3 regions of the Enterobacter sp. KBR-315C3_2022 genome follow, and region 1 is predicted to be linked to each of the others. Evidence: predicted binding sites of a transcription regulator. Region 1 holds the regulator's gene; each other region holds the start of a gene.
The links. The regulator LexA, encoded in region 1, represses DNA repair genes until DNA is damaged. The targets are predictions, from matches to a motif close to TNCTGTATGTACATACAGNA.

Region 1 (7,284 bases):
TCAATATCCTGCGGATCGATTGAGGAGCTGACTCGCCCGTGGGCATAGCCTTTCGCCATAAAGGCCACGGACAGCACATCGTTAGGGATACTCACCGCAATGCCCGCGCCCGCCGTGGCGCGTGCGGTCTTGCCTTTAAGATAGTCCAGTTCATCAGCGAGATCTTTCGCCGCGCCCTGGAACTGGTTTATTGACCCCAGCGGATTGGTAATAATTTCGCCGGGCGTGAGCCCGTCAATCACATCCTGATAGTGATTGATTTTGTCGTTGATATTATCAATCTCGTCCTGAAGATTATCCTTGTCGGTTATCTGAGCGCCGACTGAAGGCAAAATTACCGTCACATCATCATCAGGCTTCGCCTTAGCCAGCAGCGCCGGGTTGATTAACGCCCCGCTGCCGTAGCTGCCCGCCGCAACGCCCGTGCCGCCCATCGCGTCGCTGCGCGCTTCCGTCCAGGTATTGGCCGCTCCCGCCTGATTTGCCATAAACAGGGAGACAGCAATGCTAACCACCGAAAATTTAAAATGTTTTTTCACAGTATGCTCGTCATAAATTTTGTTATGAAATTACCCCTGTCTGTTATCACCCAGACAGGGACGAACTATTGCTGTGAATAAGAACGAAAAGACCCGCTATTTCCCTAAGTTAAATTTCCCGTGTGGCCTGTTGTAATATGTGACGGCCCTCAATATTTATAGAAGAGGAAATTATTTTCGCCCAGGTTTTCCGTCGTGCGGGCCAAAAAACTGGGGAGGATGGTCTACCCAGCGGTCCTCACGCGTTGCCGCGTACACCGGGTTCAGCGGGTAGTAAATACGGTTGTGTTTTTTGTTCGCTTCGCCAACCACCAGCAGGCGAACCTCTTCGTCGGTGTTATTGATAAAGGTGTGGCAAACGCCCGTTCCGGCAGGAAATCCTACGCTATCGCCCGGCTCCAGCTTCCACAGATAGCCGTTGATCCAGGCTTCGGGATAGCCCTCCAGCACGTAGATAAATTCCTCTTCATCGCTTTCGGCATGAGGATAAGAGGTGCGTCGGCCGGGCGGAAGACGTTCGTGATGGATACCCATTCGCCTCAGCCCGAGCTGGCGCGCCAGCGGTGCGCCAATGGCAAAACGCTCGTTGCTGTCTGGATAGGTGGAATCATCTGCGCCTTCTACGTCGCGCCAGTGTCGAATACAGTCAGGTCTTTTCATCGTTCGCTTCCCGGAATGTGATGCGTCAGGTATAGCACAGCCCGGCGGATCTCGGCGTTTTAAGCAGAACATGATAAAGTGAGACTTTCTCACTTACGTCATCCGAGGTGCTTAATGGATAAGACCACAACGCAGGAGCTGTTAGCGCAAGCGGAAAAGCTCTGTGCGCAACGCAATGTGCGCCTGACCCCGCAGCGCCTTGAGGTGCTGCGTCTGATGAGCCTGCAGCAGGGGGCCATCAGCGCCTACGATCTGCTCGACCTGCTGCGCGAGAGCGAGCCGCAGGCGAAACCGCCGACCGTTTATCGGGCGCTGGATTTTCTTCTGGAACAAGGGTTTGTGCATAAAGTTGAATCGACGAACAGCTACGTCCTGTGCCACCTGTTCGATCAGCCAACCCATACGTCGGCGATGTTTATCTGCGACCGCTGCGGCGCGGTTAAGGAAGAAGGTGCGGAAGGCGTGGAAGACATTATGCAATCGCTGGCGGCAAAAATGGGCTTTGCCCTGCGGCATAACGTGATTGAAGCGCACGGCCTGTGTTCGGCCTGCGTGGAGGTGGAGTCCTGTAAGCATCAGGATGCCTGCCAGCACGACCACACAATCCTGGTAAAGAAAAAGCCGCGCTAAGGCAAAAGAAAAGGCGGCTTAGCGCCGCCCTCTGCCAGTACATCCTTGTACCTGCGGGTTTACCGGGTTACCAACGGTAGTCGTTGCGGGTTTCCCAGTCTTTCACTTCGGTTTCAGCCTGATCTTTCTCGTAGCCGTAACGTTCCTGAATTTTGCCGACAAGCTGATCGCGCTTACCTTCGATGACGGTCATGTCGTCGTCGGTCAGTTTGCCCCACTGTTCTTTCGCTTTACCTTTAAACTGCTTCCAGTTGCCGCCGATTTCGTCTTTATTCATAATCGTGTCCTCGTGTTAAGCGTCAATGAGTTTCGTCCGTCACGTACTTTCTGCTGGACGTATTAATTATTGTAGTTAAGGATTCGGAGGTCATTTTCATATTCAGAATCTTTAACCATCGCGACGATTACGAAGACACAAACCAGGTGTCGTTACGCCAGTGGCGATGCCAGATAAAGGCCAGCGACAGCCCGCGCAGAGAGAGGAAAACGGCCAGCGCGAGCCACAGCCCGTGGTTGCCCAGATACGGAACGGTGAGCAAGGTCAGGCCAAACCCGACGGCCGCCACCGCCATGCTGTTGCGCATTTCAGCCCCGCGCGTTGCCCCGATGAACATGCCGTCCAGCAGATAACACCACACCCCCACTACCGGCAGCACCGCCTGCCAGATCAGGTAATGACCGGCAAGCTCGCGCAGCGCGGGCAGCGAGGTAAGTAAGGCAACGATTGACTGGCCGAAACCGGCGTAAATCACGGCGAACGCGAGTGCGACAAGGCCTGCCTGACGACAGGCGGCGCGCCAGACGTCGCGTAGCTGGCCGCTTTTTCCTGCGCCATAGGCCTGACCGGAGTGCGCCTCAACGGCGTAGGCAAAGCCGTCCAGCGCATAGGCGGTAAAGGTCAGCAGCGTCATCAGAACCGCATTGACCGCGACAATCTCAGGCCCAAGCCGCGCGCCGTAAACGGTCAGCGCGCCAAAGCACAGCTGTAGCAGAAGCGAGCGCAGCATGATGTCGCGGTTTAGGGCCAGCAGCCTGCGAATATTGCCGCGCCAGGCCTTTTTCAGCAGCGCAACCGGGATCCCGCGCATCGCCAGCACGCGCCAGACCATCCCTAATCCGATGAGAAGCGTGCCATACTCCGCCACCACCGTTGCCAGCGCCGCCCCCTGCACGTTCATGTGCAGGCCGATGACCAGCCACAGGTCGAGGACGATATTAAGCAGGTTGCCCACCACCAGCAGGATCACCGGAGCGCGGGCGTACTGAACGCCCAGCAGCCACCCAAGCAGAACCAGATTGGCCAGCGACGCGGGCGCGCTGAGCCAGCGGATCGCCAGAAAACGCCTGGCCTGCTCCAGCACCGCCTCGCTGCCGCCCACGATATGCAGCGCCAAATCGATGAGCGGTGTACGCAAGAGGACGATCGCTATTCCCGCGCCCAGCGCCAGGATTAACGGCTGCACCAGCGCGCGCGCCAGCCGCAGCGGGTCTTTCGCGCCATACGCCTGCGCCGTCAGCCCGGTGGTGCTCATGCGCAAAAAGAGCAGCAGCATAAAGAGGAAGCTGGTCGCCGTTGCGCCAATCGCGACGCCGCCCAGATACACGGGCGAGTCAAGATGGCCAATCACCGCCGTATCAACAAGCCCCAGGAGAGGAACGGTGATATTGGAGAAGATCATCGGCAGCGCAAGACGCCACAATGCTTTATCGGAAGCCGTCAGCAGAGACATGGGAAAATACCGGGGACGATAATACGAAACGGGCCGCGGAGAAACCGCAGCCCGTCAGGAAGAGATTACAGCCATTCGCCGTTGCGGATAACGCCAACCGCCAGGCCTTCGATCGAGAAGCTCTGCTCGCGCAGGTCTACCACAATCGGCGTGAATTCGTTGTTTTCCGGCAGAAGCTGCACGGTGTTGCCCTGTTTTTTCAGGCGCTTAACGGTCACTTCGTCATCAATACGCGCCACAACAACCTGCCCGTTGCGCACGTCCTGCGTCTTGTGAACGGCCAGCAGATCGCCGTCAAGAATGCCGATGTCTTTCATCGACATCCCGCTAACGCGCAGCAGGAAATCAGCGCTTGGCTTAAACATACCCGGGTCGACCTGATAATGGCCTTCAATATGCTGCTGCGCCAGAAGCGGCTCACCTGCCGCAACGCGGCCAACCAGCGGAATACCCGTCTCTTCTTCGACGAGCAGACGAATACCGCGAGACGCGCCGGAGACGATCTCAATCACGCCTTTACGTGCCAGCGCTTTCAGGTGTTCCTCGGCAGCGTTTGGAGAACGGAAGCCCAGACGCTGCGCGATTTCCGCACGCGTGGGTGGCATACCCGTCTGGCCGATATGATCCCGGATGAGATCAAACACCTCTTGCTGCCTGGTCGTTAACGCTTTCATTCCGCCCCCTGGGTGTATATACAGTTATGCTGTGAGTATATACAGTCAAAGGCGAATTTGGAACCAAAAACTGCACAAAAAACCAGGGACTTAATTATTCCTCGAGGCTCATCGGAAATGCGACCAAAGCAGCGTGACCCAGGTTATCGCCGCAACGATAATCGCCAGCAGTACGGCAGCGGATCCCATGTCTTTTGCGCGTCCGGAAAGCTCGTGGAAATCGGAACCGATGCGGTCAACCACCGCCTCAATAGCGCTATTGAGAATTTCCACTATCATCACCAAAAGCACCGAACCGATGAGAAGTACGCGGGTTATCGCATCAACGTCAAGGAAACAGGCGACAATAACCGCGACGATAGCGGCAATGCCCTCCTGGCGGAAAGCAGCTTCATTGATCCACGCGGCACGGAAACCTTTCCATGAATAGCCCGCGGCTTTGATGATTCGGGTGAACCCAGTGGTATTATTGGCCATTAAAAGAACCTTTTATTGGAAAGAGCGTCAGTCACTATACACAAGATCGTCCATGCCGCTTTCATGCAGCATGCAGGATGAAGTATATGTAGCCGCAGCCACTATGCTGCCGCCTGAAGTCTGACGGGTAACAACAGAAATTTTGCGCGCTTTCTGTTATCCTTGCGCCGCAATTGCATTATTAACCAGAGGCTTTACATCGTTTATGTCCGGCTGGCCACGAATTTACTACAAATTACTTAATTTACCATTAAGCGTACTGGTAAAAAGTAAGTCTATCCCAGCAGAACCCGCGCTGGAATTAGGGCTCGATACCTCGCGCCCGATTATGTACGTTTTGCCTTATAACTCGAAGGCTGACCTGTTGACGCTTCGCGCGCAGTGTCTGGCGCACGATCTGCCCGACCCGCTTGAACCGCTGGAAGTCGACGGTACGCTGCTACCGCGCTACGTGTTCATCCACGGCGGGCCGCGCGTGTTCACCTATTACACGCCGAAAGAAGAGTCCATCAAGCTGTTCCACGACTATCTCGATCTGCACCGCAGCAATCCCGATCTGGACGTGCAGATGGTGCCGGTCTCCGTGATGTTTGGCCGCCGACCGGGCCGCGAAAAAGGCGAAGAGAATCCGCCACTGCGCATGCTTAACGGCATCCAAAAATTCTTCGCCGTCTCCTGGCTGGGGCGCGACAGCTTCGTGCGTTTCTCCCCGTCCGTTTCGCTGCGCCGTATGGCGGACGAGCACGGCACGGACAAGATCATCGCGCAAAAGCTCGCGCGCGTGGCGCGCATGCACTTCGCGCGTCAGCGTCTCGCCGCGGTGGGCCCTCGCCTGCCTGCGCGCCAGGATCTGTTCAACAAGCTGCTGGCCTCTAAGGCGATTGCCCGCGCCGTCGAAGACGAAGCGCGCAGCAAGAAAATTTCCCACGAGAAGGCCCAGCAGAACGCTATCGCGCTGATGGAAGAGATCGCCGCGAACTTCTCCTACGAGATGATTCGCCTGTCTGACCGCATTCTGGGCTTCACCTGGAACCGGCTCTATCAGGGGATCAACGTCCATAACGCCGAGCGCGTGCGCCAGCTGGCACACGACGGCCATGAGATTGTCTACGTGCCTTGCCACCGCAGCCACATGGACTACCTGCTTCTCTCCTACGTGCTTTACCACCAGGGGCTGGTGCCGCCGCACATCGCTGCCGGTATTAACCTGAACTTCTGGCCAGCAGGCCCGATCTTCCGCCGCCTGGGCGCGTTCTTTATTCGTCGAACCTTCAAGGGCAACAAGCTCTACTCGACCGTCTTCCGCGAATACCTTGGCGAGCTGTTCAGCCGCGGCTATTCCGTAGAATACTTCGTCGAAGGTGGCCGCTCGCGTACGGGTCGTCTGCTCGATCCGAAGACCGGCACGCTGTCGATGACCATTCAGGCGATGCTGCGCGGCGGTACGCGGCCCATCACGCTGGTGCCAATCTACATTGGCTATGAGCACGTGATGGAAGTGGGCACCTATGCGAAAGAGCTGCGCGGAGCCACAAAAGAGAAAGAGAGCCTGCCGCAGATGCTGCGCGGCCTCAGCAAGCTGCGCAACCTGGGCGAGGGCTACGTGAACTTCGGCGAGCCGATGCCGCTGATGACGTACCTGAATACCCACGTGCCCGAGTGGCGTGAATCCATCGATCCCATCGAGGCGGTGCGTCCAGCGTGGCTGACGCCGACCGTCAACGGCATTGCGTCAGAGCTGATGGTGCGTATCAACAGCGCCGGTGCGGCCAACGCCATGAACCTGTGCTGCACGGCGCTTCTGGCCTCTCGCCAGCGCTCGCTCACACGCGAGCAGCTGACCGAGCAGCTCGATTGCTACCTGGACATCATGCGCAACGTGCCGTACTCCGTCGATTCAACCGTTCCTTCTGCCACCGCCAGCGAGCTTATCGACCATGCGCTGCAGATGAACAAGTTTGAAGTCGAGAAAGATACGATCGGTGACATCATCATTCTGCCGCGCGAGCAGGCGGTGCTGATGACCTACTACCGCAACAACATCACGCATATGCTGATGCTGCCGTCCCTGATGGCCGCCATTCTGACCCAGCACCGCCGCATTTCGCATCAGGAGCTGTTACGCCACATTGAAGCCATCTATCCGATGCTGAAAGCGGAGCTGTTCCTGCGCTGGAGCAAGGACGAGCTGGCCGTCGAGCTGGCGAAGATGACGGAAGAGATGTGTCGTCAGGGGCTGATTACGGTTAATGAGAACGAGCTGCTCATCAACCCGTCACGCTCCCGCACTCTGCAGCTGCTGGCCGCCGGGGCGCGCGAAACGCTGCAACGTTACGCCATTACCTTCTGGCTGCTGAGCGCGAATCCGTCCATCAACCGCGGCACGCTGGAAAAAGAGAGCCGGACGCTGGCGCAGCGCCTCTCCGTTCTGCACGGTATCAATGCTCCTGAGTTCTTTGATAAGGCGGTGTTCAGCTCGCTGGTGCTGACGCTGCGTGACGAAGGGTTCATTAGCGACACGGGCGACGCCGAGCCGGAAGAGACGATGAAGATCTACCAGATGCTGGCAGAGCT
Region 2 (7,284 bases), on a different contig from region 1:
AGGAGATCTTAGTTTAAGCCTTATGGGATAAGGGCTGTCAGGGGTTGAGCAGAATAGTCTTAAAGAGAGCCGCCTAAGGTGACGTTGTCACCTTAGGCGTGCCGGAGGCGATTATCGGCCGACCGCAGCGCGCACCTTTCGGACGCGCCATGAGATGCGGGCAATCGAGAATGCGGCAACGAGGACCAGCATCACTCCCAGCGCAAGCATGGCGTTAAATCCCAACCATCTGAAAAGGAGCAGACCCGCAATACCGCCGGTAATAAACGAAAAAAGGGTGGTCAAATGGGTTTTGAGCTGGCTCTTTTGGGCCGCCGTATCTTTAGAGTAATCCCGACGGAGCATGGCAACCGCAACGGAGGCCAGAGAGATGCCCGCATCGGTCAGCGTGCCGGTAATATGCGTCGAGCGTACCCGACCCCCAGAAAGCTGAGTCGAGGTGGAATTATGGACCCCCATCAGCCCGCACAGGGAAATAATAATTTCACGGTTCGTGGCGAATGAATGAAAATAGATTTCGTACAGCGAAACGCCCGCCAGCAATAGACCTTCAGCAAGCAGAACCTGACTGAATATCAGCCGAACGTTGTGGATTATTCCCCAAAGGACAATGATTCGCGCAATAATTGCGCCCGTGACAAACGACAGGATAATGGCGCTAAAGAAAAGAATATCGCTAAGATCGGTAGAGGAGACTTCGCTGGATAACTGTGAGGTATTGCCCGTCATATGGGAAGGGAAAAAGCCAAAAGCCCCCAGCGCGATAGCATTCAATACGCCCGCTGAGGTTGCCAGCCAGAGCGCGAGTCGGCGATCTTCCCCATGCGTTCGTTCTTTCTTGAGTTTAACCAGCAAAGAATACCTCCGGATTAAGCTTTGCCTGATTTCTCACGCTAGCAAAACGATGCTGCTGGCTAACCAGGATATTGCTTAATTATTATTTCATCGGAGGGCATTCGAGGTTTTGTAATTAATTAAACGCATACGGCGAATATGTGTGACCGGATGCTAAAGGGTAAGCAAAACTGAACACAGAAGGGCCGACCCTTAACGTACGCATCTTACTCCGTCTGGTCTGTAACCGTTTCGGCATTGAGATCGGGGAGTTTGCTGGTGCGCAAAATATGCTGCACGGCCTCTTTGTGCTCGGCGAAATAGAGCCCGAGATCCTCCGCCTGCGTTTCGTCCATTTGTATTCCGCTTTGCAACAGCCATTCGGTGAAGGCGTCTGCCATGTCGAGCAGTTTGTCGTGAGCGTCGGCCTCTTTCTTCGTGGCAAATGTCATTTTCTCTTCACCTTTTCTTACGACAACATATTTGATTTCAACAGCCATGATGAACCCCTTATACTGTAATTATATACAGTATATCAGCTTAATGTATCCGTTGCAGCATAAATGTAATTATAAGACATGCGGAGAGTGAGCTGGCTTACACATCAGGATGCGTAAGCCAGCGTCTATCAACGGTACAGCGTTTTTTCCGCAACGGGGATCAGCAGGGTGGACTGCCAGTCCGCAAGCGTCAGCTGCGCGAGCCTGCCCAGCGCGGCATAGAACGGATGCCCGGCGTGGTCGACAAATTCGGAAAGGAAACGCGTGCTCCACGGCAGCAGGTGCCAGGCGAGGAGCTGGTCCCGCTCGGCGTCGCGCCCGTTTTCTGCAAGCCAGGCGGCCAGCAGCAGCAGTGTGCCAAAATGGTCTTCCGGCTCATTCTGCTGCACCTCGAAGGCGATATTGTTTTCGCGCATCCACTGGCGCAGGGCCAGCGTTGAGTCGCCAAACAGCACGGACTCGCGGTCCAGCCAGACGGATCCCCACGGCGGCGAGGGCAGCGCGTACGGGCCAATAAACAGGCGCTGCCAGGCTTCTGGCAGGGTTTCATCGCAGGGCGCACTGAACGCCTCCGCTATCGGCTGGAGCACCTCCTCCGACAGCGGCCAGTCCTGAACCCACTCCCCGGCGGTGAGCGCATTCACCAGCGGGGCCGCCTGCTCGCTATCGGGCGCAAAATAAAACAGCGCGCCCAGCACGCGGGCGCTAAAGGCAAAGGCTTTACGGTCTTCAACTTCACTCATTACTGCATTCCTTACTCGCGCGGGGGTCACCCGCGCGCTTATGTTAACCCGCGATGGCCGTTCCAACGGTCATATGCAGGCCGTAGAACAGGCCGCGGCCAATCAGCTCGCCCAGTACGACCAGAACAACGCCGAGAGCGAGACCAAACGCTTTTGGCTCCCGGCGACGAATCAGCGGACAGAGCCAGCAGCCTAAACCGGCAGCAACCAGCACGATACGCCAGACCTGGAGCGTGCCATAGTCCGGGAGCAGGGCGCTGGCCTGCTGGATGGCGCTGTGGATCGTGGACAGATCGTGACTTTGCAGCACAATAATCGCACAGCTCGCCAGCAGCGCCAGCGCGCTGACGGTTGCTGCCAGCGTTCCTTTAAACGTTGCGTTCGCCGCGCGAAGCAGCAGCGCCGCAAGCGGTGGCCCGCTCAGCGCCGCGGTGAGGAAAAAGGCGGCGGTAGTGTAACCCGTATACCACGTTGGCACGGTATCGATCTGATACACGCGCGTCATGGCCCAGACAAAAACAATCCCGAGGATCTGGCTCATCAGCAGCCAAATCTTGCCGAGCGCCGACGGCATTTTACCGACAACCGACAGCAGCCACCAGAATCCCCCAATGGCGAAAAAGATCGAGCCCGCGGCGATTTCGTTGCTGAGCGCCGAGTCGCCGACGCGGTTCAGGGAGTTAAACGCGCGCAGCGGCGAGCCGAGGTGCAGCACGGAAGCCAGAAAGCCGACGCCCATCACCACCCAGAGAAAGAACATGCTGCGAACGATCCGCGCTTTTGCCGCCGCGTCTTTTTCATTAAGCCACGCGAACCCGGTGACGATTAACGCCCCGGCCACGCACTGCCCAAAAACGGTGAAGATCACCAGCGGCCATTCATGCCATCCACTTCCCATCTCACACCTCCTTCGGGTTAGCCAGGTAGCCGGTGGTGTCACCCGTCGGGCGGCTATTGGCGTTAGGTTTAATCACAATGCTCGGCTTCGTGAAGTGCGCGGACGGCAGCGGCGCAACCGCCGCCAGCTGGCCGTGCTTTTGACGCAGCTCTTCGATCGGGCCGAAGTCCAGCGCGCGCAGCGGGCAGGACTCGACGCATATCGGCTTTTTGCCGTCGGCGACGCGGGTATGGCAGCCGTCGCATTTGGTCATATGGCCTTTGGCGGCGTTGTACTGCGGCGCGCCGTACGGGCAGGCCATGTGGCAGTAGCGGCAGCCGATGCAGACGTCCTCGTTTACCACCACGAAGCCATCTTCACGCTTGTGCATCGCACCGCTCGGACAGACCTTGGTGCAGGCCGGGTCTTCGCAGTGGTTGCAGGCAATCGACAGGTAATAGGCAAACACGTTCTGCTGCCAGACGCCGTTGTCCTCCTGCCAGTCGCCGCCCGCGTATTCGTAGATACGGCGGAAGCTGACGTCCGGGGTGAGGTCTTTGTAATCCTTGCAGGCCAGCTCGCAGGTTTTGCACCCGGTGCAGCGGCTGGAATCAATAAAAAATCCATACTGGGTAGTCATTCGTTATTCCTCACGCCTTCTCGATCTGCACCAGGTTGGTGTGCTGCGGGTTGCCTTTTGCCAGCGGCGACGGGCGATGCGTGGTTAAGGTGTTGATGCACGAGCCGTGGTCAACGCGGTCCCCGTTCATGTTGGCATCGTGCCAGGCGCCCTGGCCCATGGCGCTGACGCCCGGCATGATGCGCGGCGTCACTTTTGCCGGAATGCGCAGCTCGCCGCGGTCGTTGAAGACGCGAACCATATCGCCGTTCTTAATGCCGCGTTTCTCGGCGTCGACGGGGTTCAGCCACACCTCCTGACGGCAGGCCGCCTGCAGCACGTCGATATTGCCGTAGCTGGAGTGGGTGCGGGCCTTGAAGTGGAAGCCGAACAGCTGTAGCGGGAAGGTGCGGCGTTCAGGGGCATCCCAGCCGTCGAAGGTCGACGCATACACCGGCAGCGGGCTGATGGTTTCGTCTTTTTCCAGCTCCCAGGTGTTGGCGATGGTCGCCAGCTTGCTGGAGTAGATCTCGATTTTGCCCGACGGCGTTTTCAGCGGGTTGGCCTGCGGATCCTCGCGGAACTTCTTATAGGCGACGAAGTGCCCGTTAGGATCTTTGCGCTTGTAGATCCCCATTTTTTTTAGCTCGTCGTAGGACGGCAGCAGCGGATCTTTCTCGAGCATTTTGGCGTACAGATACTGTAGCCACTGCGCCTGCGTGCGGCCTTCCGTAAACTGCTGATGCACGTCCGGGCCAAGGCGTTTTGCCACTTCGCTCATGATCCAGTAGATAGGCCTGCGCTCAAACTTCGGCGCGGTGACCGGCTGCAGGAAAATCAAATAGCCCATGTTCCCGGCGTAGTCGTTAGGAATAATGTCTTCCTGTTCAACGGTCATCAGGTCCGGCAGCAAGATGTCGGCATACTTCGCCGAAGAGGTCATAAAGTTGTCGATGACCACAATCATCTCGCACTTGCTTTCGTCCTGCAGAATATCGTGGGTTTTGTTGATATCCGAGTGCTGGTTGATGATGGTGTTGCCCGCGTAGTTCCAGATAAATTTGATCGGCACGTCGAGCTTGTCTTTGCCGCGCACGCCGTCGCGCAGGGCGGTCATTTCCGGCCCGCGGGCAATGGCGTCGGTCCAGCTAAAGCAGGAGATCTGGGTTTTCACCGGATTATCGGGCAGCGGCATGCGCTCAATGGTGATGGTGTAGGTGGATTCGCGCGCGCCGCTGTTGCCGCCGTTGATCCCGACGTTGCCCGTCAGGATCGGCAGCATGGCGATGGCGCGAGAGGTGAGTTCCCCGTTCGCCTGGCGCTGCGGTCCCCAGCCCTGGCAGATGTAAGCCGGTTTCGCGGTGCCGATTTCGCGCGCCAGCTTGATAATGCGGTCGGCGGGAATGCCGGTGATGCGCGAGGCCCACTCCGGCGTTTTCGCCGTGCCGTCTTCGCCCTGGCCGAGGATGTAGGCTTTGTAATGGCCGTTGGCCGGCGCGCCTTCCGGCAGCGTTTTTTCGTCATAGCCGACGCAGTACCTGTCGAGGAAAGGCTGGTCGACGAGGTTTTCGTCGATCAGCACCCACGCGATACCCGCCACCAGCGCCGCGTCGGTGCCCGGGCGAATTGGGATCCACTCGTCTTCGCGCCCGGCGGCGGTATCGGTATAGCGCGGATCGATAACGATCATCCGGGCATTGGAGCGCTCGCGTGCCTGTTCAAGGTAGTAGGTGATCCCGCCGCCGCTCATGCGCGTTTCGGCCGGGTTGTTGCCGAACATCACCACCAGCTTCGTGTTTTCGATGTCCGAGGTGCTGTTGCCGTCATTGCTGCCATAGGTGTAGGGCATGGCGCAGGCAATTTGCGCGGTGCTGTAGGTGCCGTAATGGCTCAGGAAGCCGCCGTAGCAGTTCATGAGGCGCGCGACCAGCGAGGCGTAAGGCGAGGAGCGGGTGATATTGCCGCCGACGATGCCGGAGGAGTAGTTAATGTAGACCGCTTCGTTACCGTACTTCTCCACCACGCCCTTCAGGCTGGCGGTGAGCGTGTTCAGCGCTTCATCCCAGCTGATGCGCTCAAACTTGCCTTCGCCGCGCTTGCCCACGCGCTTCATCGGGTAGTTGAGGCGGTCAGGATGATTGATACGGCGACGAATGGAGCGTCCGCGCAGGCAGGCGCGAACCTGATGATTGCCGTAAACGTCATCGCCGGTATTGTCCGTTTCGACCCAGTAGACCTCGTCGTCACGCACGTGCAGGCGCAGCGCGCAGCGGCTGCCGCAGTTTACGGAGCAGGCTCCCCAGACAACCTTATCTTCAGGCGGCTGCACGGCGTGTTGAACCGCGGCGGCGGCGCTTCGCAAACCAAAAGGTAATGAAATTCCGCCCGCAACAAGCGCGAACGATCCTATCGCAGTGGATTTAACCAGAGAACGGCGGCTAATGCCGCCGTGATGTTCAACATCAGACATGACTCACCCCATCATTGATAATACGTATTATTTTCGCCCGTGATGATAACCGGGCTAATGGTGGGGTGAATGGTACTTATTTGGAGGTATTAAATATTAATCCTCGTCAATTCAAGGGGATTGATCGGCAATTTTATTGCGGTTCTGCGGGCGCGTTCTCCTGCGTACCCGCGCCGCCTGCCGTCTCGTTGCCGCCGCCTGTGCGGGTGTACAAAATCTTGAAGGTGTCGTTGGCGCAATGCCCAACAACCTGCGCGTCAGGACGATCCGCCTGATCGTTCGGCACGATGTTCAGCGTGAAGCCGGATTCCGGCACGCCGTTATTGATGATTTTCTGCTGAATATCGCTCTTAACGCGTTCGCAGGAATCCGGGGCGGCCAGCGCCGCGGGTGCCGCGCTGATGAGTAACAGTGCGGTAAGCCAGTTGAATTTTTTCATGGATATCTCCTTATCTCTGATGGGCATAATACAGTCTAGCAGACTGAAATTAACACATTGTATTCAGAGGTAAATTTATGATTAATCCTACGTTTATGCATCCTGCATGGCGCTTTCGCGGTAATACCAGTCTGGCGCTGTTTCGCTGGCGTCGGGGTGGCTATGGAAGATGGGCAGCAGCGCCGGGGAGTTCCACAAGCTGGCCGGGGTCACGGTTTTACGGTGCCATGGAATGGAACCGAGGAACCACAGCGTCCAGAATTTAAGTTTTGCATCCGGATTACTGGTGAGCAACCGTTCAAATGTTTCAACCTGTCCGACGTCGACCGAGAGCGCATTCTGATAAATATCGAAGACGAATTTTGAACAGAACTGGCGCGACGAGTCGTAATTAAAACCCGTGTGGTAAAGTTTGTTTAATCGAGAGGGAACCTGTTCAACGATAGCGCGTTTTTGATCGCCAGAAAGGCCGCCGCCAAGGCGACATACGCTATAGCGACCCTCAACCGAGCGGTTGATAAAGCGGCTGAGCGTTGTGGTGCAGGACAGGGGAACGCGGCTTTCCGCCACGATATAATCACGCCCGTCGTGACCCACAATGATGCCGACGTGGTTACTCCAGCAGAGTGAGGCTGCGGAGATGTGGCGAAACAGCGACGTACCGATACAGGTAAAAACAACGTCACCAATGTCGAAATTGACGGGATAGTTTGCTGGCATATTGTGGCTCCTTCACGCTGCGAGCGATGTACACGTTTCGCACGACATTAGAAGGTCACACCGCGTTTAGCAACGGTTTCAA
Region 3 (7,284 bases), on a different contig from region 1:
TTATTGCTGTTTCTTTACTCGCTTCGAGCATTTCTTCCGCGTGGGCCGTTACGCCGCTGGATTTTGCACCTCAGCCTCCGGCCATTCAGGCGGGCTCCTGGGTGCTGATGGACTACACAACCGGGCAAATTTTAACGGCGGGCAATGAACATCAACAGCGTAATCCTGCAAGCCTGACCAAGCTGATGACGGGATACGTCGTCGATCGCGCCATTGATAGCCACCGGATTAGCCCTGACGACATCGTCACCGTCGGCCGCGACGCGTGGGCGAAAGGCAATCCCGTTTTTGACGGCTCGTCGCTCATGTTCCTGAAAGAGGGCGACCGCGTGTCGATACGCGACCTCAGCCGCGGGCTGATCGTCGATTCAGGCAACGACGCGTGCGTGGCGCTGGCGGACCACGTGGCGGGCGGCCAGCCGCAGTTCGTTACCATGATGAATGACTACGTCGAGAAGCTGAACCTGCGCGATACCCACTTTGAAACGGTGCACGGCCTAGACGCACCGGGTCAGCACAGCTCGGCCTACGACCTTGCCGTCCTCTCCCGCGCGATTATTCACGGCGAGCCTGATTTCTACCACATGTACAGCGAGAAAAGCCTCACCTGGAACGGCATTACGCAGCAAAACCGCAACGGCCTGCTGTGGGATAAAACCATGAACGTGGACGGCCTCAAAACCGGCCATACTTCAGGCGCCGGTTTTAACCTGATTGCGTCCGCAGTCGACGGTCAGCGCCGCTTGATCGCGGTGGTGATGGGGGCTGACAGCCCAAAAGGGCGTGAGGATCAGGCCCGCAAGCTGCTGCACTGGGGTCAACAGAATTTCGACACGGTGCAAATCCTGCACAGCGGTAAAAAGGTGGGCACGGAGCGTATCTGGTACGGCGATAAAGAGCAGATCACGCTGGGTACGGACCAGGACTTCTGGCTGGCGCTGCCGAAAGCGGAGCTGCCGAACATCAAAGCGAAGTACGTGCTGGACAAAAAAGAGCTGGAAGCGCCTGTTGCGGCCCATCAGCGCGTGGGCGAAATCGAGCTGTACGATCGCGATAAGGTGGTCGCACACTGGCCGCTGGTCACGCTGGAAAGCGTCGAGAAGGGCGGCCTTTTCTCCCGCCTGGGTGATTACCTGCACCATAAAATCTAACGATTGCTTTCCCCCTTTAGAGCAGGCTGGCAGGGTTGCGAGTCTGCTCGCATAATCATCACACGCCGTTTGCCGGTAAGCGAAATTCTGACTTATAGTGTATAAACATACAGTAATGAGTGGAGGCAGCATGGACTATAGCATCAGGCAGCAGCAGAAACGCAGGATCGCGGGTTTTCACATGGTGGGGCCGTGGGAAAACACGGTAAAGCAGGGTTTTGAACAGCTGGCTATGTGGGTTAATGGGCGGCACATTCAGCCGCTGGAGTGGGTCGCCGTTTACTATGATAACCCGGATCAGGTCCCGGCAGAAAAGCTGCGCTGCGACACGGCGGTAACGGTGCAGGATGATTTCGTCATTCCTGAAAACAGCGAAGGGGTCATACTGACCGAAATCGCCGCAGGGGATTACGCGCTCGCCATCGCGCGGGTTGAAAATCACGACTTCGCGACGCCCTGGAATCAGTTCTTCAACTCCCTGTTAGAGGACCACAAATACCAGATAGCCCCCAAACCCTGCTTTGAGCGCTATCTTAACGATGGCAATGCCGAGGGCTACTGGGTTATCGAAATGTATATTCCCGTTGAGCATAAAGTGTCTTAGTCCCGGTAAAAGCAGGGTTTTTCGGCCGGACGCATTCCGCCCGGCTGAAAACGCAGTACAATTACGGTTTGCCGTGTAGCTGGAGAGCGGGTGTGCGTCCCGACAAATCATTAACTCCCTTTGAAATACGCCTGTATAAACACTACCGCGTGGTGCATGGGTGCCGTATCGCGCTGGCGTTTGTCCTGACCTTTGTCCTCGTCCGTTTGCTCAATATTCCGGAAGGAACCTGGCCGCTGATCACGCTGGTGGTTGTGATGGGGCCAATCTCTTTTTGGGGGAACGTCGTTCCGCGGGCCTTTGAGCGTATTGGCGGCACCGTGCTTGGCTCCGCGCTGGGGCTGATTGCGCTTAAGCTTGAGCTCATCTCGTTTCCCGTTATGCTCCTGTGGTGCGCAGCGGCGATGTTTCTCTGCGGCTGGCTGGCACTGGGGAAAAAACCGTATCAGGCCCTGCTGATTGGCATCACGCTTGCGGTGGTGGTCGGTGCGCCAGCGGGGGATATGACAACCGCATTATGGCGAAGCGGAGATGTGATTCTCGGCTCGCTGCTGGCGATGCTGTTTACGGGCGTCTGGCCGCAGCGGGCGTTCCTGCACTGGCGGATCCAGATGGCAACGTACGTGACCGCATTTAATCGCGTTTATCAGGCCGGTTTTTCGCCTAACCTGGTGGAACGACCGCGGCTGGAAAAGCATTTGCAGAAAATCCTCACTGATGTGGTCAAAATGCGCGGGCTGATCACGCCTGCCAGCAAAGAGACGCATATCCATAAAGGCATTTTCGAGGCGATTCAAACGGTGAGCCGCAATCTGGTCTGCATGCTGGAGCTGCAAATCAACGCCCACTGGGCCTCTCGCCCGAGCCATTTGCTGATGCTTAACGCCCAAACGCTTAAAGAGACGCAGCACATGACGCAGCAAACGCTGCTCACCATCGCCCATGCGCTCTATGAAGGTAATCCTCAGCCCATACTGGCAAACAGCGAGCGGCTCAATGAGATCGTGGCCGAGCTGAAGCTGCTTATGAACGAGCGGCAAAGCGACAACGTGGCGGAAACGCCGATTCACGGCTACGTCTGGCTAAGTATGGAACTGGCCCGCCAGCTCGAGCTGCTATCGCAGCTTATCTGCCGTGCGCTGCGCAAATAAAAGCCTTATGTGACGGCTGCTGCTTCGATTCAGCAGCAATTGGGGTTATGATAGCTTTAAACGTTATACTGATTGTCATTAGCCGCCGCTGTCAGTAAGGTTACTGTTACAACGGCTGCCTTAACGAATCCGAATCTCACATTATCAGGGGTGTAAAAATGGAAACTATCAAGCCTTCGTTCCAGGATGTTCTGGAATTTGTCCGCCTGTTCCGCCGCAAAAACAAGCTGCAGCGTGAAATCCAGGACGTTGAGAAGAAGATCCGTGACAACCAAAAGCGCGTTCTGCTGCTGGATAACCTGAGCGACTACATCAAGCCGGGTATGAGCGTAGAAGCGATTCAGGGCATCATCGCCAGCATGAAGAGCGATTACGAAGATCGCGTTGACGATTACATCATCAAAAATGCCGAGCTGTCCAAAGAGCGTCGCGACATCTCTAAGAAGCTGAAAGTGATGGGCGAAATCAAAAACGCCGAAGCGAAAAGCGAATAAGCACCTTCAGACTTAAAAAAAGCTCCCGGTAACCCGGGAGCTTTTTTTTCGCCCTATTGTAGGCCCGGTAAGCGTAGCGCCATCGGGCATTGTTACCGGGCTTAGAAAAGCAAGAAGCCTGCTATAAAAGCAGGCTTCTTAAATGTGGCTCCTCTGACTGGACTCGAACCAGTGACATACGGATTAACAGTCCGCCGTTCTACCGACTGAACTACAGAGGAATCGTTGTGGAGGCTTATCTTAGCGGCGAAAAAACTTTTGTCAAACACGATTATGGAACAATGCGATTGATTGCCGATTCCGTCGACAGTTTGTTGTAATTCCACACATCTTTTTCGGGAAATACTTTGCAGGATAGGCATTTCTACATCATCATTTGAAATGGAGTTTCAACTTTCTCGCTAAGGTCCATTTTGAACGTCACCGCCCCCCTACGCCAGGCCATCGCGCGCACGCCCTGGTATGCAAAACGTAAAAGCTATCGAGTTCTGTTCTGGCGAGAAATCACCCCGCTTGCTGTGCCCATCTTTCTGGAGAACACCTGCGTTCTGCTGATGGGAGTGCTCAGCACCTTCCTGGTCAGCTGGCTCGGTAAAGAAGCCATGGCCGGCGTCGGGCTGGCGGACAGCTTTAATATGGTGGTGATGTCGTTTTTCGCCGCCATCGATCTTGGCACCACGGTGGTGGTGGCATTTAGCCTTGGGAAGCTCGATTCCAAACGCGCTCGCGAGGCGGCCAGACAGTCGCTGATGATCATGACCGTTTTTTCCATCATCCTGGCGGCGGTGATCCACTACTACGGCAGGGAAATCATCAATATTGTCGCCGGAGAAGCGACCGCCGAGGTGAAGGACCTGGCGCTAACCTACCTCGAAATGACCGTGCTCAGCTATCCGGCGGCGGCGATTGCGCTGATCGGCAGCGGCGCGCTGCGGGGCGCGGGCAACACCAAAATTCCGCTGTTGATAAACGGCGGCATGAATATCCTGAATATCATTATCAGCAGCATATTGATCTACGGCGTCTTTTCCTGGGACGGCTTAGGGTTCGTCGGAGCCGGGCTTGGGCTGACGATTTCGCGCTATATCGGCGCGGCGGCCATCGTCGGGGTGCTGGTCGCAGGCGTCACGCCGTCGCTGCGCATCACCCTGAGAAGCTATTTTCGGCCGTTCAACTTCTCGATCATCTGGGAAGTGATGGGCATTGGGATCCCGGCCAGCATTGAATCGGTGCTGTTTAACGGCGGCAAGCTGCTGACGCAGATGTTTGTCGCCGGGATGGGAACGGACGTGATTGCCGGTAACTTTATTGCCTTTTCCATCGCCTCGCTCATCAACCTGCCGGGGAATGCCCTCGGCTCCGCGTCGACCATCATTACCGGAAAACGCCTTGGTAAAGGGCAAATAGGGCAGGCGGAGCGCCAGCTGCGCCACGTTTTCTGGCTGTCGACCATTGGGCTCACGGCCATCGCGTGGGGTACCGCGCCTTTTGCCGGGCTCATGGCCTCGTTCTATACCCACGAGCAGGATGTCAAAGAGGTGGTTAAGATCCTCATCTGGCTCAACGCCGCGTTCATGCCGATCTGGGCCGCTTCCTGGGTGCTGCCCGCAGGGCTCAAGGGCGCGCGCGATGCCCGTTTTGCCATGTGGGTATCGATGCTCGGCATGTGGGGCTGTCGCGTGGTCGCGGGGTATACGCTCGGTATTATGCTCGGGATGGGCGTCGTCGGCGTCTGGCTGGGGATGTTCCTCGACTGGGCCGTGCGCGGCGCGCTGTTCTACTGGCGAATGGTAAGCGGCCGCTGGCTGTGGAAATACCCGCGCGTAAAGCCTCAGCCGATCGTTTCTGAAGCTGAAGAGTGCCTGCCAAATGCGCGAAGTGGAGAATAAATCAGCAAACGAACGGAAATCTGCATTCTGCCTTTGACATCACGGGGGAGCATCGATAATATGCGCCCCGTTCACACGATTCCTCTGTAGTTCAGTCGGTAGAACGGCGGACTGTTAATCCGTATGTCACTGGTTCGAGTCCAGTCAGAGGAGCCAAATTTAAGAAGCCTGCTTTTATAGCAGGCTTTTTGCTTTTCTGCGTTCTGGAAATTGTCGGGTGGCGGCTTCTCCTTACCCGACCTACGGGACAGCAGGCCGGATAAGGCAACGCACCGCGCTAGCGGTTCACCCGAATCGGCGCGGTGGCCTCAACCAGCCACGGCCGCGCGTCGCTGTTCACCCGCGGCGACAGCGCTTCCCGAACCAGCTGATGATAATCATCCAGCCACTGCTTCTCCTGCTCGGATAACAGCTGCAGTTCAACCTGGCTCAGGTCGATGGGGATCAGCGTCAGCGAGGCAAACCGGCAAAATCCCGGACGGCTCTCAACAATTTCCACCTGATTTTCAATACGAATACCGTGGCTGTCGCCCAGATAGTACCCCGGCTCGATGGTCATGATATTGCCCGCCACCAGCGGCCACGAATTGACCTTCTTCGCGATGCGGTGCGGGTTTTCGTGGATCAACAGCTGATGCCCCACGCCGTGCCCGGTGCCGTGATCGTAATCCAGCCCCATTTCCCACAGCGGACGGCGCGCAAACGCATCCAGCTGGTGGCCGTGGCTGCCGGACGGGAATTGCAGCGTAATCAGCGATAAAAAGCCTCTCAGCACGGCGGTGTAGTGCAGGCGCTGCTGCGGGTCAACCTTGCCCCAGGCCAGCGTGCGCGTGGCGTCGGTCGTGCCGTTACGATACTGGCCGCCAGAGTCATTGAGATAAAAATGGTTATGGCCAATCGGCTTATTGCTGGCCTCGCTGGAGTGATAGTGGCACATCGCCGCGTTGCTGGACGACGCCGAAATCGTGGCAAAGCTCTGCTCAATAAATCCCGGCTGCTGCTGGCGGAAGGCGAGCTGCTGCGCCTGCACCTCAAGCTCGGTAAGCGGCTGGCCAGAGGCGGCGCGCCTGGGCACTTCCCGGCTCAGCCAGGCAAGAAAATTCACCCACGCCGCGCCGTCCTGATGATGGCATTCACGATACCCCGCCAGCTCCACCGGGTTCTTACCGGCCTTGAGCAGCGTAATGGGGTCCGTCAGCCAGACAATGTCACCCTGCGGCTCAATCGCGAAGCGCAGCGCGACCGGCGCGGAATCCGGGTCGACCACGATCCGCTTGCCCTTCGCAAGCTGCTGACAGCGAGGAATAAACGCCTCCTGCGGTGAAAGGGTAAACTGCCCGGCGACGGACGGCGGAAGGTCCGCCAGCTTGTCGTCATTCACAAACCACTCGACGGCACCGTCGCGTCCCAGCAGGGCAAAGGAGAGGGGAACCGGACTGGTTGGAATATCCGAGCCCCGCACGTTCAGCAGCCACGCAATGCTATCCGGCAGCGTGACCGCCAGGTAATCGGCCTGCATGTCGTTGAGGATCGTCGCCACGCGCTGCCGCTTGCTGGCGCTGCTTTCACCGCTTACCTCATCGGGCATGGCGCGGATAAGCCCCGCAGGCGCGGCGGGCCGCCCGCTCCAGAGCGTATCGAACGGCGAGTCGTTCAGCGCCACCAGCTCGCACGGCGTGGTTGAGAGCTGCGCGTAGTCCGCGTTGGTCATCAGCATCGCCTCGAAGCCAATGCGCGCACCGGGCGCCACGTTTGCCGCCAGCCATTCCGCCAGCGGCTCGTTGTGCAGGTGATGGATGGCGAACTCATCCATGTTGACCTGCACGCGGGCCTGCACCTGGTAGCGACCGTCGACGAACAGCAGGGCCCGATCCTGAAGGATCAGCGCCAGCCCGGCCGAGCCGTCGAAGCCCGTCAGCCAGGCGAGCTTTTCATCGTACGGCGCGCAGTACTCGCTTTGCCAGGCGTCGGCCCGCGGGACGATCATGCCGTCGA

Region 2: a site for LexA is predicted at 1,348-1,367, ahead of AB8804_RS14305 (YebG family protein). Genes of this name have one in related genera too.
Region 3: a site for LexA is predicted at 1,247-1,266, ahead of sbmC (DNA gyrase inhibitor SbmC). Genes of this name have one in related genera too.

The regions. Positions count from the first base shown of each region.
Region 1 covers NZ_JBGKEB010000011.1:97,785-105,068, forward strand. The annotation lists gene AB8804_RS13545 (conjugal transfer protein TraF) at 1-488, opposite strand, end outside; gene AB8804_RS13550 (cupin domain-containing protein) at 711-1,199, opposite strand; gene zur (zinc uptake transcriptional repressor Zur) at 1,314-1,829, shown strand; gene AB8804_RS13560 (CsbD family protein) at 1,897-2,106, opposite strand; gene dinF (MATE family efflux transporter DinF) at 2,234-3,559, opposite strand; gene lexA (transcriptional repressor LexA) at 3,625-4,233, opposite strand; gene AB8804_RS13575 (diacylglycerol kinase) at 4,342-4,710, opposite strand; gene plsB (glycerol-3-phosphate 1-O-acyltransferase PlsB) at 4,916-7,284, shown strand, end outside.
Region 2 covers NZ_JBGKEB010000012.1:93,780-101,063, forward strand. The annotation lists gene AB8804_RS14300 (YoaK family protein) at 112-855, opposite strand; gene AB8804_RS14305 (YebG family protein) at 1,062-1,334, opposite strand; gene dmsD (Tat proofreading chaperone DmsD) at 1,463-2,077, opposite strand; gene AB8804_RS14315 (dimethyl sulfoxide reductase anchor subunit family protein) at 2,121-2,975, opposite strand; gene AB8804_RS14320 (DMSO/selenate family reductase complex B subunit) at 2,977-3,594, opposite strand; gene ynfE (selenate/tellurate reductase subunit YnfE) at 3,605-6,043, opposite strand; gene AB8804_RS14330 (DUF1161 domain-containing protein) at 6,177-6,482, opposite strand; gene AB8804_RS14335 (YebB family permuted papain-like enzyme) at 6,576-7,202, opposite strand.
Region 3 covers NZ_JBGKEB010000001.1:22,745-30,028, forward strand. The annotation lists gene dacD (serine-type D-Ala-D-Ala carboxypeptidase DacD) at 1-1,151, shown strand, start outside; gene sbmC (DNA gyrase inhibitor SbmC) at 1,282-1,755, shown strand; gene AB8804_RS00130 (FUSC family protein) at 1,848-2,906, shown strand; gene AB8804_RS00135 (DUF496 family protein) at 3,065-3,400, shown strand; tRNA gene AB8804_RS00140 (tRNA-Asn) at 3,546-3,621, opposite strand; gene AB8804_RS00145 (DUF5951 family protein) at 3,628-3,720, shown strand; gene emmdR (multidrug efflux MATE transporter EmmdR) at 3,814-5,289, shown strand; tRNA gene AB8804_RS00155 (tRNA-Asn) at 5,370-5,445, shown strand; gene AB8804_RS00160 (aminopeptidase P family protein) at 5,567-7,284, opposite strand, start outside.